DNA from 3 places in the Streptomyces sp. NPDC096324 genome. Region 2 is predicted to be linked to each of the others. Evidence: riboswitches for the same ligand, from Rfam matches in the RefSeq annotation. Region 2 holds a riboswitch; each other region holds the start of a gene.

Region 1 (4,802 bases), on a different contig from region 2:
CTCGATGATCGCGAGCCTGAGGTCTTCGTCCGCCGCGAGTTCTCCGGCCGGAATGTGGCCGGCCGGCAGGTCCCCCTGCTCTTGGATCCAGTGCGTCGTTCCCTGGACCGTGGCGAGATCGTCGGCGACGCCGCCGTGTCCGTCGTGGTGAATCGTGCCCGCCGCCCGTCCGTTGATCGTCGGACCGGCCGTCACCTGGACCCTGCGCATGCCGTGGGAGGGCGACAAGGCCGCGGACCTCGACCAGCCGCCCGGTCTCGCGTTCCACATCCTGTCCGACGACCGGCGCCTGACCACCCACTACCGCGTCGTGCTCTGATCCCCGCCCGCACGGTCCGGAGGCATCGTGGTCCATCCCTACGCCGTCGCCGGGTTCCTGGTGGCGCTCCTTCCCCTGATCGCCACCCCCGGAGCCAGCCTGGCCCTGCTGATCCGGCATGTCACCGGCAGTGGCGCCCGTCGGGCTCTTCCCGTCATCCTCGGCACGGTCACCGGCCTGTACATCCATGCCACCCTCGCCATTGCCGGCCTGTCGGCCCTGGTCATGCACTCCAGCCTGGCCTTCTCCGGCGTCAAGCTCATCGGTGCCGTCTACCTCATCGGCCTGGGCATCTGGACATGGCGTTCCGCCACACCGAACGCGGCACCCGTCCCTCACCGCCAACCTCTACCGAAGGAGTCGGGCTCGGTCTACGCCCAGGCATTGCTCGCCAACGTCCTCAACCCGAAGGCGGCGGCCATCTACTTGACCCTGGTCCCCCAGTTCATCGCACCCGACCAGCCCTTCGGCGGCCAGATCCTCACCTTGGCCACCGCCCACGCGCTGCTGATCACACTCTGGCTCGCCGCCTGGACCCTCCTCGTCCTGCGTGCCTCACAGGCCCTGCACAAACCCCGCTTCAAGCGAACCGCCGCCAAGGCCACGTCAGCGGTCCTCGTCGCCATCGGCGTCCGGAGCGCCATGACGTAGGCCGAGAGCCGTGTCGGCAAACGACACGGTGGTCCGGCCGAGCCTCCGGCGATCGGTGTCACCCATCCGGTCAGGTCGGTCCTGGGCGAACGTCAGTCGGAGTTCTGCCAGACGAGAAACCCCTGCCCGTCCGGAGTCAGAACGGGAATCCAGGCTTCGTCGGCCTCCGCAAGTCGGGACTCGTCGAGAACCAGCGGAGTGGGCAGTACGTCCTCCTGGTTGGCCGACCCCCAGATGCACAGGTCGGCGACCTCCCGGCGTAGCCGGTCGAGCAGATTCTGCGGCCAGTTGAACTGTCTTGATCCGCAGCCCTTGAGCTCACCGACGAACAGATCGCTCAAGCCGGCGTCCGCACCGGGGACGTAGAAGGGCAGCAGATAGCCCTCCTGCTCGTAGGGAATACAGCCGTAACCTCCGCCTTGAGTCCGGTAGATGACGCCAGTCGGTGCGGCCACCACGACGAACATCCACCCGGATCCGGTTTCGTCGTTGTCGAGGAAGACGCGTCTCTTGCCGTCGGCCACAGCCCTGCCCTTCCTGTGCGTCGCTCCATCGGCATCAGTCATGGGAGCACCCTCGCACGGGCAGGTGCGCGGCCGGCCTGCCCGGCCCGCCGATGCTGGGCGAGGCCGGAGAGGGCTGGGCGCGCGGTCGTTCGATCACAGGTGGTTGCGGTGGGTACGGTGGCGCGGAGGCCGTCGTGACCCGCGGGCCGGCCGGAGCGTGGAAGGAACCACCGAGATCATGTGCGCCATCGTGACCCGCCGCCCGAGCGGGGTGTCCGGATGAACGGCACCCCGATGCCCGGAGCGGAGGAATCCGTCCTGCTGCGCACCGAAGGACGGGCCGGCCACATCGTCCTCAACCGGCCCAGGGCGCTGAACGCCCTGAACCACGCGATGGTGCGCCGGATCGACCGGGCGCTCACCGCCTGGGAACACGACCCCGCCGTCGAGACCGTCGTCATCACCGGCGCCGGGGAACGCGGCCTGTGCGCGGGCGGCGACATCCGGGTCGTCCACGACGACGCGCGCGACGGGGACGGCACCGCGTCGGCCGCGTTCTGGCGCGACGAATACCACCTCAACGCCCGTATCGCCCGCTACCCCAAGCCGTACGTGGCGGTGATGGACGGCATCGTGATGGGCGGCGGAGTCGGTGTCTCGGCGCACGGCAGCGTCCGGATCGTCACCGAGCGCTCACGCGTCGCCATGCCCGAGACCGGCATCGGTTTCGTCCCCGACGTCGGCGGCACCCGTCTGCTCGCCCTCGCCCCGGGCGAACTCGGCACCCATCTCGCCCTGACAGGCGCCTCGATCGGCGCCGGGGACGCGCTGCTGTGCGGCCTCGCCGACCACTGTCTGCCGTCCTCCTCGCTCCGACGGTTCCTGTCCGACCTCGCGGAAGGGTCCGTGGCCGAGGCCCTGGCCACTCACGCGCGGCCCGCCCCGCCGGCCGAACTCGCCGAGCGGCGCGAGTGGATCGACGCCTGCTACGGCGCCGACACCGTCGAGGAGATCATCCGGCGGCTCCTCGCGGCCGACGACCCGGCCGCCAAGGAGACGGCGGAGATCCTGCTCGGCAACTCGCCCACCGCCCTGAAGGTCACGCTGGCCTCCCTGCGCCGGGCCCGGCGGCTCGGATCGCTGGAGCGGGTGCTCGACCAGGAGTACCGCGTCTCCTGCGCCGCCCTGTCCGCACCCGACCTGGTGGAAGGCGTCCGGGCCCAGATCATCGACAAGGACGGCGAGCCGCGCTGGTCCCCGGCCACACTCGCCGAGGTCACCGACGCCGACGTCGAGCGCTTCTTCACACCCCTGGGCGAACGCGAACTCGGCCTGTCCGACGGCGAGTCCGGCACCTGAACGGACCCGGGGCGGCACTGAGGACCGGCGCGTCACCTGGGACGAGAGGAAGATCACCCCGGTCGGCGCGGTCTTGGCCAGAAACGCGCCACGCGGTACGGTCGGTCCGATATCGATGACGTCAAGACGGAAGCCGGCGGAAATCCGGCACGGTCGCGCCACTGTGAACGAGACGTCCCAGCCACGCTGGGCCTCGTGAGTCAGACCCGTAGGCGTCATCCTGTGCACCACCGAGATGGGACGCGAACTCCCGAGGAGGTCCTGCCATGGCGCAGACCGTCGCTCCGCCGACAGCCACCACCCCCGCTCTCCCCGCCAAGCTGCCGATCGGTGCGATCGTCCCCTGGGCGGCCTTCTTCGGCATCCTGATGCTGGTCCTGCTGTACTTCGTCGGCGCCGAACAGGGCGCCACCTCCGTCGTCTCCGGCGAGGACGTCCACGAGTGGGTGCACGACGCCCGCCACCTGCTCGGCTTCCCCTGCCACTGACGCGAGGGAGAGCGCTCATCATGAACTCCGCAACGGTAAGAAACCTCCTCGTACGCGGCATGCTCGCCGGCCTCGCGGCCGGTGTACTGGCCCTGGTCGTCGCCTACTTGCTCGGTGAACCGAGCGTCGACAGCGCGATCGGCTTCGAGGAGGCCCACTCCCACGCACACGGGCACGAGGTCGAACTCGTCTCCCGCAGCCTCCAGTCCACCGCGGGCCTCGCCACCGGCGTCCTGGTCTACGGCGTCTCCTTCGGCGGAATCGCCGCGCTCGCCTACTGCTTCGCCCTCGGCCGAGTGGGCCGCTTCGGCCCGCGCGCGACCGCGCTCCTGCTGTCCGGGACCGCGCTCCTGGCCGTGTACGTCGTGCCGTTCCTGAAGTACCCGGCCAACCCGCCGTCGGTCGGCGACCCCGACACCATCGGCAAGCGGACCACCCTGTACTTCCTGATGATGGTCCTCAGCGTGCTTCTCGCGGTGGGAGCCACCATCCTCGGCAAGCGCCTCGCGCCCAGCCTCGGCACCTGGTACGCCACCGTGGTCGCGGTGGCCGCCTTCGCCGTCGTGATCGGACTCGCCTACGAGTTCCTGCCCGTCATCAACGAGGTGCCCAAGGACTTCCCGGCCACCCTGCTCTGGCGGTTCAGGCTCTCCGCCCTCGCCATCCAGACCGTCCTGTGGGCCGGATTCGGCCTGGTCTTCGGCGAGTTGGCCGAGCGCATGCTCAACCCCAGGCCCGCGACAGCTCCTTCGGGCCGATCCGTTCCCGCCGCGAACTGAACCACCGGCACACACACGACAGGCCCCCGGATCTCTCCGGGGGCCTGTCGTGTTGTGGGTCCGAGCGGTGGCCGGGCTCCGACCTGCCCCGCCACCGCCGTTCGCGTCAGCGGCCCTCGCCGCCGAAGACCTTCAGAATCCGCTCCGCCGCGAGCGTCGCCGTCAACCCGCCCTCGCGGACCTGCCGTTCGAGGTCGGGGGCGACGGCCCGTACGGCCCGATCGGCGTGCAGACGGCCGAGCAGCTCGTCCCGGACCATCGTCCAGGTCCAGTCCACCTGCTGGTCACGGCGCTTCTCGGCGAGACGGCCGGTCGAGTCGAGCAGCACCCGGTGCTGCTCCAGACGGTCCCAGAGCGTGTCCAGACCCGCCGACTCACGGGCGCTGCAACTCAGCACCGGCGGCGTCCAGGCGGCGTCCTTGCCGTGCATCAGCCGCAGCGCGCCCGCCAGTTCACGCGCTGCCGACTGCGCGTCACGCTCGTGCGGGCCGTCCGCCTTGTTGACGGCGATCACGTCGGCCAGCTCCAGGACACCCTTCTTGATGCCCTGCAACTGGTCCCCGGTACGCGCCAGCGTCAGCAGCAGGAAGGAGTCGACCATGTTCGCGACCGCCGTCTCGGACTGGCCGACGCCGACGGTCTCCACCAGCACCACGTCGTAGCCGGCCGCCTCCATCACCACGATCGACTCGCGGGTCGC
Region 2 (4,802 bases):
CATGGACGGCTGGGAGACCCGGCGGCGCCGCGGTGCCTCCGCCGAGCACCCGTGGCCGGCCGCCGAGGACCACGACTGGGCCCTGGTGCGGCTCGGCGCCCCCGGTGTGATCCGCGGGATCGTCGTCGACACCGCCCACTTCCGCGGCAACTATCCGCAGGCGGTGTCGGTCGAGGGCGCCTCGGTGCCCGGTTCGCCCTCACCCGAGGAACTCCTGGCGGACGAGGTGAAGTGGACGACCCTGGTACCACGCACACCGGTCGGCGGTCACGCCGCCAACGGATTCGCCGTCTCCGTCGAGCAGCGCTTCACCCACCTGCGGGTCAACCAGCATCCCGACGGGGGCATCGCGCGACTGCGGGTGTACGGCGAGGTCGTGCCCGACCCGCGCTGGCTGTCCGCCCTCGGCACCTTCGACGTGGTCGCCCTGGAGAACGGCGGACAGGTCGAGGACGCCTCCGACCTCTTCTACTCACCGGCCACCAACACCATCCAGCCCGGCCGTTCACGCAAGATGGACGACGGCTGGGAGACCCGCAGGCGACGCGACGACGGCAACGACTGGATCCGCTACCGGCTCGTCGCCCGGTCCGAGATCCGCGCCGTCGAGATCGACACGGCGTACCTGAAGGGCAACAGCGCCGGATGGGCCTCGGTGTCGGTGCGCGACGGAGACGCGGGGGAGGGGGAGTGGACGGAGATCCTGCCCCGCACCCGGCTCCAGCCCGACACCAATCACCGCTTCACCCTCGCCGCACCCGCCGTCGCCACGCACGCGCGCGTGGACATCTTCCCGGACGGCGGCATCTCCCGCCTGCGCCTCTTCGGCTCCCTGACGGAGGAGGGGGCGTCCCGCCTGGCGGCACGCCACCAGGAACTGGGCGGCTGAGCCGCCCAGTTCCGCAGCCGGGCGAACCGTCACCGGGGCCTACGCGGGGGCCGTCCCGGAGAGGGCCCCCGCGCTGCGGTCACTGGCCCGCACCCTAGGCAAGGGGCCCCGCCAGGGGGCTCATCGCGTGCGCTGCCCCGGCAGAGGCCGCCCCCCCCGCACGGGCCCCTCGGCATGCGCTGCCCCTCGGCGTTGGCTGCCCCTCGGCCGGACTCGCTCCCACGGCCGGGGGTCCCCCCGACAGGGGCTGCCCTTTGTACGGAGCTGGTCCCCCGGCAGGGGATCTCCCCGGCATGGGCTGCCCCGCCCGCAAGGGCGCCCGCACCCGCGCTCCGGTCCTCACGCCGCGTGTCCGCCGTCCACCGCGAACTCCGCCCCCGTGACGTAGGCCGCCTCGCCGCCCGCCAGATACGCGACGATCGACGCGACCTCTTCGGCGGCGCCGAAGCGGCCCACGGCGGTCATCGCGCTCTGACCCGCCGCGTAGGGGCCGTTCGCCGGGTTCATGTCCGTGTCGACGGGGCCGGGATGGACGATGTTGGCGGTGATCCCGCGGTCGCCGAGTTCCCGCGCCAGTGCCTTGGTCAGGCCGATCAGCGCGGACTTGCTCATCGCGTAGAGCGTCCCTCCCGGACCGGGGACGCGCTGGGTCATGCAACTGCCGATCGTGACGATCCGCCCGCCGTCCCCGAGGTGCGGCGCGGCCGACCGGGAAGCCAGGAAGACCCCCCGGACATTCACGTCGAGCACCCGGTCCACGTCCGCCAGGGTCAGGGATGCGAGCGGACCCAGCACCCCCACCCCCGCGTTGTTGACGAGGACGTCGAGCCGCCCGAACTCCGCGACGACCCTGTCCGCCACCGTGCCGGCCTCCGCCGCGTCGGAGGCGTCCGCCCTCAGGGCGAGTCCCCTGCGCCCGAGCGCCTCGACACCCCGTACGACGTCCTCCGCGGCCTCCTTGCCGCTCACATAGGTGACGGCCACGTCCGCGCCCTCGCGGGCCAGCCGCAGCGCCGTCGCGGCCCCGATGCCCCGGCTCCCGCCGGTCACGAGGGCCACCTTGCCGTTCATGTCTCGCTGAGAAGTCATGGACCCATCCCAGCCGTTCGAGCCGTGTGGCGCTGGCGGCCAACGGACACCGACATCGGTGGATGACATGATGATCGACGACATAGGGCGACGGCGGAACGAGGAAGCCGGTGTGAATCCGGCGCGGTCCCGCCACTGTGACCGGTGACTGCGCTGCGGCAGGCCACCGCCCCGACCGGGGCGGGGAGGCGGAGCGTTCAAGGATCCGGGAGCCAGGAGACTCACGCGGTCGCCTCCTCGAGCGACACCGGGGCGGATCTCCCCGGGAGGGGAGTGGTGTGCCGTGCCCGAGACACCTTCGGAAGAGACACCGGGGGAGCCCGTGGTGGGCGGACCCGTTCCGTGCCGGGTCGTCGTGTGCCGGGACTGCTGCTGCGGCAGTCCCAAGGTGACCGGAGTGGATCACGCCGCACAGACCGCGCGGCTGCGCGCGGCGGTACCGGTGCGCGTCTCCGAGTGCCTCGACGTGTGCGACCAGGCCAACGTCATCGTCGTACAGCCGTCCGCCGCGGGCCGGGCCGCCGGCGCACGGCCCGTCTGGCTCGGACTCGTCAACGACCCCGACGCGACCGAGGACATCGTGGCCTGGGTGCGCGCCGGCGGTCCCGGACTGGCTCCGCCGCCGGACATCCTCGATCTGTACACCTTCACCCCACCGAGGCGCCCGGCGGATTCCTGAAGCCCGCGCACCTCACGTGGAACGACCGGCCCCGGGGCACCGAGCGTGACGTCCCGGGGCTTTCCGATGCCCTGTCAGGACGTAACAGGCCAAGGACGTTTGCGTCCAGCCGATCTCTCTTCCACCCCTCGTGACCTGCGGCGAAAGTAGTTCTTGCCACCGGGAGATCCGCCCGGGACGACCTCCACGGCTGCACCTGCAGGGCAGCCGGGCGGTCGGTGACGTGCCTTCGCCCGTTCGACTTCACACCGCAGGAGAGATCATGAAGTTCAGCCACGCCGTCCGCCGTACCACCGCAGCAGTCGCCGCCGTCGGCGCGATGTCCCTCGGCATGGTCGCGACCACCGCCGGCGCCGCGCACGCCGTCGCCTCGTGCTCCGGTGACGTGTCGGTGTACGGCACGCTGGCGGACGGACGGCTGACGTACACGCAGATCGCGCCGGACACGGGCAACCGCGTCAAGACGCTCATCGGCCCGAACCTCGGCTTCACGCCCAAGGCGATGGCGACGCTCAACTTCAACACGGTCCTGGTCACGTCCACCACCGGCGACCTCTACCGGGTCGACATCCAGACGAACAACACCTCCCTCGGGGTCGCGGGAGTCGTCAAGATCTGGGACGGCGGCTGGACCTTCGACAAGATGGTCTACGACGGAGCCGGACACCTCTACGGAACCGTCGACGGCCAGCTCCACCAGTACGTCGTCTCGCAGCCCAAGCCCGCGGGCTCGGCCCACATAGGCCAGCACGTCGTGATCGACACCGGCTTCGTCCTCAAGACGCTCGCCGCGGCCGGCGACGACCGCATCGTCGCCTCGACCGCGGACGGCCGGCTGCTCAGCTACAAGATCAACGGAGTGAACGACTGGGACCTCTCGGTCCTCAAGGCGAGCGGCTGGTCGGCGGTCGACTCGCTCTCCTCGCCGGGTGGCGGCCTCTACTACGGCCGCACCAACGGCGGCATGTACTGGTACTCCGACGCCGACCCGACCGACGGCGACGGCAGCGACGTCACCTACCACTCGGACGACCCGGTGGACGCCTCCGGCTGGACCCAGAGCCTGCTGTCGGCCTACGCGAACAACTGCGCCTACGTGCCGTCGGCGCCGCCGAAGTCCGTCCAGGGCGGCACCATCTACCGCAGCGAGGTCATGGACCGGGCCAAGAACTGGTACTCCCGCAACGTCCAGTACGACCAGGGCGCCTCCGCCGTGGACGTCGATGGCGACCACTCCTACCGCACCGACTGCTCCGGCTTCGTCTCCATGGCCTGGCACCTCACCAACTCCCTGACGACCGAGACGCTTCCCAGCGCGAGCACGCAGATCAGCAAGGCCGACCTCCTGCCCGGTGACGCGCTGAACGACTACTCCGAGCACGCCGTCATCTTCGCGGGCTGGAAGAACCAGGACACGGGCACCTTCTACTACTACTCCGAGAGCAGCCCGGCGACGGACATGAACTACTCGACCGCGAACATCAACAGCGGTGACATCAGCGGCCACCCGGCCTCGGACTACGTCGCCCTGCGCTACAAGAAGATCGCCTGACGCCCCACCCGACGCCTCGAAGGCCCCGCCGATCCCCGGCGGGGCCTTCGGGCGTCCGTACGCCCCACGCCCTTGGGGATGTCCGTCCTGGCCGTGCTCCGGCCCACGCCGAAAAGGGCGGCGCCTCCTCGGGTCGAGGGGGCGCCGCCCTTTCAGGTCGACGGGACGCGGCCGCTGCGCGTGGCTGTGGGACGCGGCGGGCGGCCTACTGCCAGCCGGCGTCGGCCGGAGCGACCTGCCAGCCGGCGTCCGTCGGAGCGACCTGCCAGCCGGCGTCCGTCGGAGCGACCTGCCAGCCGGCGTCGGAGGCGAGAACGGAGGAGGCCGGAACCGCGTCCGCCGTGGACCGGTGCGTGACCACCGGGGCGGCGAGAGCCGCGGCGACGACGAGGGAGGAGACCGCGGCGGCCTTGGCGATGCGGGTACGAAGCATGGCTGTTTCCGTTCCTTCCGGGACGAGATGCGGTGTCCGGCCTGCCGTCGCGCCCCGCGGTGGCGCTCTGCTCGGCCGGTGACTCATAGGTTCGTCGCGGCTCAGGCCAGAGGAAAGGGTTCACGGATGGACGGAAGCGGCCTTGGACCGATGCGTCCAC
Region 3 (4,802 bases), on a different contig from region 2:
ACGACGCATCCGGACCTCCGGAACGAATAGGCTAGTTAGGTTTGCCTAACCTAACCCGTCGAAGGGTCGGCTGTCTCGCCGGGAATCGCCATCACCCTCACGACTGCACGTCGATTCCGCATGGGCACCGGGTGCGCCGGCCTCGGACATGGCCCGCCCGGCTTCGGGGCGCCATCAAGCCCGTCATACCGTCAGTTCGATTGATCGGTCACTGGGTACGGAACGAACGTGCTGGCGTTCTGGTCGATCCGCAGGGGCCGGCCGAGGGCGGTGCCGCGCGCTGGGGACAGTCGAGGCGTTCGCAGACGCGGCAGCCCATGCCGATGGGGGTGGCGGCGGAGGCGTTGGCGAGGTCGACCCCGTCGGAATAGCCGAGCCGATGGGCGTGGCGGATCTCGCAGCCGAGCCTGACGGCGAAGGTCCTCCCGGGCTCGCCCCACCCCCACGGCGGCGGGTGATGGCCCGAGCGATCCACAAGGACTCGACACGAGGTCGGTCCGCCACCTCTAGCTGTTCGTGGCACCAGCTCACCGCACGGGCCCCGGTCTGCGTTTGGAGCTGAAGCGGCTCGGGCATCGCGAGGGGTCACCATGCGGCGGGCTCGCACCACAGATACCAACGAGTGATCAAGCGAGCAGTGTTGACGATGATGGCGGTCGCGAGAGCGTCGGGCATCACCTCTGAATACAGGGATCAAGTCCCCGGACGACTCAAGGAGTCAGCCCGACACCCACGTGACCGTCATCGCGACCAACCTCTGCTGCCGGAACAGCCGGCGCGTACGTCTCGCAGGGATGTCGCTACCACCGGATTAGGGCTGTCACTACCGCCGGATCAGGACGGCTCCGACGCCGTGATCACACCAGCCGCTGCGTGATCATTTCAATGCTTCGGGTTCACCCTGCTCGAACGCGATGCGGCAGCGTTCCACCTGGTCGGCCACCTCCTCCATGAACCATTGCATGATCTCGTAGGGGATGGTGTGCCCGTCGGGGCTGTAGATGCGGACGGTCGGCTCCAGGTCAGGGTCCTCGTCGGGGACGAGCGCCGCGAGGAAGGGTGGCCCAGGCAGATGGGTCGTCTCAGCCCACGCGGCCGGCGCAGGCACGGCCTCGCTCAGCTCCACAGCCCAGGAGTCGTCGGGCAAGGCGTAGTGGAACTGGATGGCGAAGTGACGACCTGCGTGTTCTCTCAGCTCTGCCGGCATGCTGGAAGACTGCCACAGCACACGGTCACAGGCCCGGGAATACCGGCTAAGGCCCAGCGCCGGGAAGAAGCCCCGGGTTGCGGGACAGTTTCGAGCTACTCCGCGACGCCCGCAATGAACGTGCGGATTTCAGCGGTGAGGTTGCGCATGACCTCCCCCGCTGCGTGCACCGTGTTGGTCTCGAACTGCCGTTCCTCGGAGGGTGCTCGGTCACGGATGCCCCAGGTCGGTTGGATGTGGCCACCAGGGTGGTGTTCCGCTGAGAGGGTCAGGGCGTAGCAGGGAGTGCCAGGTGCGCACTCCTTCCCAGCCTCGGAAGTCTTCGGCAAGGGGACGCGTTTCCCACCGTCGCCGCGTCCCACGGACGCCGCTCCCGTGTCCCACCTCACCGTCCGAATGCCGGATGTGATCGGCCGCGCGGGTGGATTGCCCTAGGCTGGGCCGTGCAGCTGGTTCGCCCCGTCCGCCAGGCGGGATGCGTCGTAAGAGGGAACCCGGTGGGAATCCGGGACTGCCCCGCAGCGGTGAGCGGGAACGACCGCCGTCATACGCACTGGACCCGACGAACAGGGTCTGGGAAGCGACGGCCAGTAGGTGTCTCGTATCGCTCGTACGAAGTGTGTACGAGGAGACGTGCCCGTGAGTCCGAAGACCTGCCCGTTGCCCGCGCGCGAAAGGAATCGTGCGCGGACATCCCGGTGACCTCGTGGGCGGGTCGGCGTACATGTCGGACGGAAGATCGCGCTGCTCCGCGCGAGATCGGTTCCGCCCGGTTCGTCACCCCTTCGCGCTCGCGTCCCGTTGCCGGGATCCCAAGGAGATATCTCGCGAAGGAGATTTCCGTGACAGCGAAGTCCGCGACCGCGGCAGCACGGGCCACCGTGTACGGCTACCCCCGCCAGGGACCTGACCGGGAACTGAAGAAGGCGATCGAGGGCTACTGGAAGGGCCGCGTCACCGGCGACGCCCTCCACCGCACCGCCGCCGACCTTCGCGCCGCCAACTGGCGCCGGCTCACCGACGTGGGTATCGACGAGGTCCCGACCGGTGACTTCTCGTACTACGACCACGTCCTGGACACCACCGTCATGGTCGGCGCGATCCCCGCCCGCCACCGGGCCGCCCTGGAGGCGGACGACCTGGCGGGCTACTTCGCCATGGCCCGCGGCACGCAGGATGTCGCACCGCTGGAGATGACCAAGTGGTTCGACACCAACTACCACTACCTGGTGCCCGAGTTGGGGCCGGACACCGTCTTCACGGCCGACTCCACCAAGCAGGTCGCCGAGCTGAACGAGGCTCTCGCCCTCGGGCTCGGCGCCCGCCCGGTACTGGTCGGCCCGGTCACCTACCTGCTGCTCGCCAAGCCCGCCCCGGGCGTGCCCGCCGACTTCGAGCCGCTCACCCTGCTGAACCGGTTGCTGCCGGTGTACGCCGAGGTCCTCGCCGACCTGCGCGCGGCCGGAGCCGAGTGGATTCAGCTCGACGAGCCCGCCCTCGTCCAGGACCGCACCTCGGCCGAACTGGACGCCGCCGCGCACGCCTACCACGCTCTCGGTTCCCTGACCGACCGGCCGAAGCTCTTGGTCGCCTCCTACTTCGACCGGCTCGGCGACGCCCTGCCGGTACTGGCCAAGGCCCCCGTCGACGGACTCGCCCTCGACTTCACCGACGCCGGGGCCGCCAACCTCGAAGCCCTCGCGACCGCGGGCGGCCTGCCCGGCAAGCGGCTGGTCGCCGGCGTCGTCAACGGCCGCAACATCTGGATCAACGATCTGGCCAAGTCCCTCGCCACCCTCGGCACCCTGCTGGGTCTCGCCGACCGGGTCGACGTGTCGGCGTCCTGCTCCCTGCTCCACGTCCCGCTCGACACGACCGCCGAACGGGACATCGACCCGCAGCTCCTGCGCTGGCTCGCCTTCGCCCGGCAGAAGACCGTCGAGATCGTCGCCCTCGCCAAGGGACTCGGCCTCGGCACCGACGCGATCGCGGGTGAACTCGCCGCGAACCGAGCTGATTTGGCCTCGCGGGTGAACTCGCCGATCACGCACGACCCCGTCGTACGGGCCCGCACCGCAGCCGTCGCGGACGCCGACGGCCGCCGCCCCCAGCCCTACGCCGGGCGCGCGGCGGCCCAACGCGCCCATCTCGGCCTGCCTCTGCTGCCGACCACCACGATCGGCTCCTTCCCGCAGACCGGCGAACTGCGCACCGCCCGCGCCGACCTGCGCAAGGGACGTATCGACGCGGCCGGTTACGAGGAGCGCATCAAGGCGGAGATCCAGGAGGTCATCTCCTTCCAGGAGAAGGCCGGCCTGGACGTTCTCGTGCACGGCGAACCCGAACGCAACGACATGGTCCAGTACTTCGCCGAGCAGATGACGGGATACCTGGCCACACAGCATGGTTGGGTGCAGTCCTACGGCACGCGCTACGTCCGTCCACCGATCCTGGCCGGGGACATCTCCCGGCCCGAACCGATGACCGTGCGCTGGACGACGTACGCCCAGTCGCTCACCTCCCGGCCGGTGAAGGGCATGCTCACCGGCCCGGTCACCATGCTCGCCTGGTCCTTCGTCCGCGACGACCAGCCCCTCGGCGACACCGCCCGCCAAGTCGCCCTCGCTCTGCGGGACGAGGTCAACGACCTCGAGACGGCCGGGACTTCGGTCATCCAGGTCGACGAGCCGGCCCTCCGCGAGACCCTGCCGCTGCGAGGCGCCGACCGCCCGGCGTACCTGGCCTGGGCCACTGAGGCCTTCCGGCTCACCACGGGTGGCGTGCGGCCCGAGACGCAGATCCACACCCACATGTGCTACGCCGAGTTCGGCGACATCGTCCAGGCCATCGACGACCTCGACGCCGACGTCATCAGCCTCGAGGCCGCCCGCTCGCACATGCAGGTCGCCCGCGAACTCGCCGCGCACGGTTACCCGCGCGAGGCCGGGCCCGGGGTGTACGACATCCACTCCCCGCGGGTCCCGAGCACGGCGGAGGCCGCCGAACTGCTGCGCACCGGACTGAAGGCCATTCCCGCCGAGCGGCTGTGGGTCAACCCCGACTGCGGCCTGAAGACTCGCGGCTGGCCGGAGACCCGCGCCTCACTGGAGAACCTGGTCGCCGCCGCCCGCGAGGTCCGCGAGGAACTCTCCGGCCACTGACCGCAGGCCCTACAGCCGGTAGGCCCCTGGGGCCGGGGTACGGCGCACCCGCCGTCCCCCGGCCCCGGAGTGGCCCAGTTCTGCATACCTCTTGTTCTTGCAAGTAATATGCAACAAGCTTGCGGGGTCCTTACCGGCCGTCTGTGACGTGGAGCCGTGCCATGCCCCGCTTAGTCCCCAACGCCGGACCGCAGCGCGTCCTCGCGGTCTCGAACTTCGTCTATACCGTTGGCAGCGGCCTGTATCTGACCGCCGGGGTGCTGTACTTCACGGAGGCCGTTCATCTTCCGGCGGGTCAAGTGGGACTCGGACTCGGCACCGCCGGACTTGTCGCCCTCGCCCTGGGTGTCACGGTCGGTCATCTGGCCGACCGGTACGGAGCACGCGGCGTCTACGCCACCACCCTGGTGGTCCAGGCACTGGCCACGGCCGGC

The links. Region 2 has a riboswitch for cobalamin ahead of ACIQ7M_RS00970 ((2Fe-2S) ferredoxin domain-containing protein). Riboswitches for the same ligand answer to the same signal wherever they lie in the genome.
Region 1: linked by a shared signal. The riboswitch ahead of ACIQ7M_RS17940 (CbtB-domain containing protein) and the one ahead of ACIQ7M_RS00970 ((2Fe-2S) ferredoxin domain-containing protein) in region 2 are both predicted to bind cobalamin.
Region 3: linked by a shared signal. The riboswitch ahead of metE (5-methyltetrahydropteroyltriglutamate--homocysteine S-methyltransferase) and the one ahead of ACIQ7M_RS00970 ((2Fe-2S) ferredoxin domain-containing protein) in region 2 are both predicted to bind cobalamin.

Annotation. Positions count from the first base shown of each region.
Region 1 is NZ_JBIWFK010000006.1:179,341-184,142, forward strand. Features, by position in the region: gene ACIQ7M_RS17915 (ABATE domain-containing protein) at 1-210, opposite strand, end outside; partial or broken gene ACIQ7M_RS17920 (phosphodiesterase) at 161-319, shown strand; gene ACIQ7M_RS17925 (LysE family translocator) at 347-970, shown strand; gene ACIQ7M_RS17930 (DUF6210 family protein) at 1,063-1,536, opposite strand; gene ACIQ7M_RS17935 (enoyl-CoA hydratase/isomerase family protein) at 1,771-2,835, shown strand; cobalamin riboswitch at 2,917-3,061, shown strand; gene ACIQ7M_RS17940 (CbtB-domain containing protein) at 3,102-3,323, shown strand; gene ACIQ7M_RS17945 (CbtA family protein) at 3,344-4,102, shown strand; gene meaB (methylmalonyl Co-A mutase-associated GTPase MeaB) at 4,209-4,802, opposite strand, start outside.
Region 2 is NZ_JBIWFK010000001.1:231,798-236,599, forward strand. Features, by position in the region: gene alc (allantoicase) at 1-889, shown strand, start outside; gene ACIQ7M_RS00965 (3-oxoacyl-ACP reductase family protein) at 1,229-1,978, opposite strand; cobalamin riboswitch at 2,076-2,201, shown strand; gene ACIQ7M_RS00970 ((2Fe-2S) ferredoxin domain-containing protein) at 2,301-2,657, shown strand; gene ACIQ7M_RS00975 (tachylectin-related carbohydrate-binding protein) at 2,920-4,209, shown strand; gene ACIQ7M_RS00980 (hypothetical protein) at 4,415-4,642, opposite strand.
Region 3 is NZ_JBIWFK010000006.1:406,385-411,186, reverse strand. Features, by position in the region: gene ACIQ7M_RS18855 (DUF2470 domain-containing protein) at 1-9, opposite strand, end outside; partial or broken gene ACIQ7M_RS18850 (short-chain fatty acyl-CoA regulator family protein) at 192-477, opposite strand; gene ACIQ7M_RS18845 (hypothetical protein) at 878-1,207, opposite strand; gene ACIQ7M_RS18840 (DUF6228 family protein) at 1,303-1,569, opposite strand; cobalamin riboswitch at 1,641-1,883, shown strand; gene metE (5-methyltetrahydropteroyltriglutamate--homocysteine S-methyltransferase) at 2,050-4,368, shown strand; gene ACIQ7M_RS18830 (MFS transporter) at 4,530-4,802, shown strand, end outside.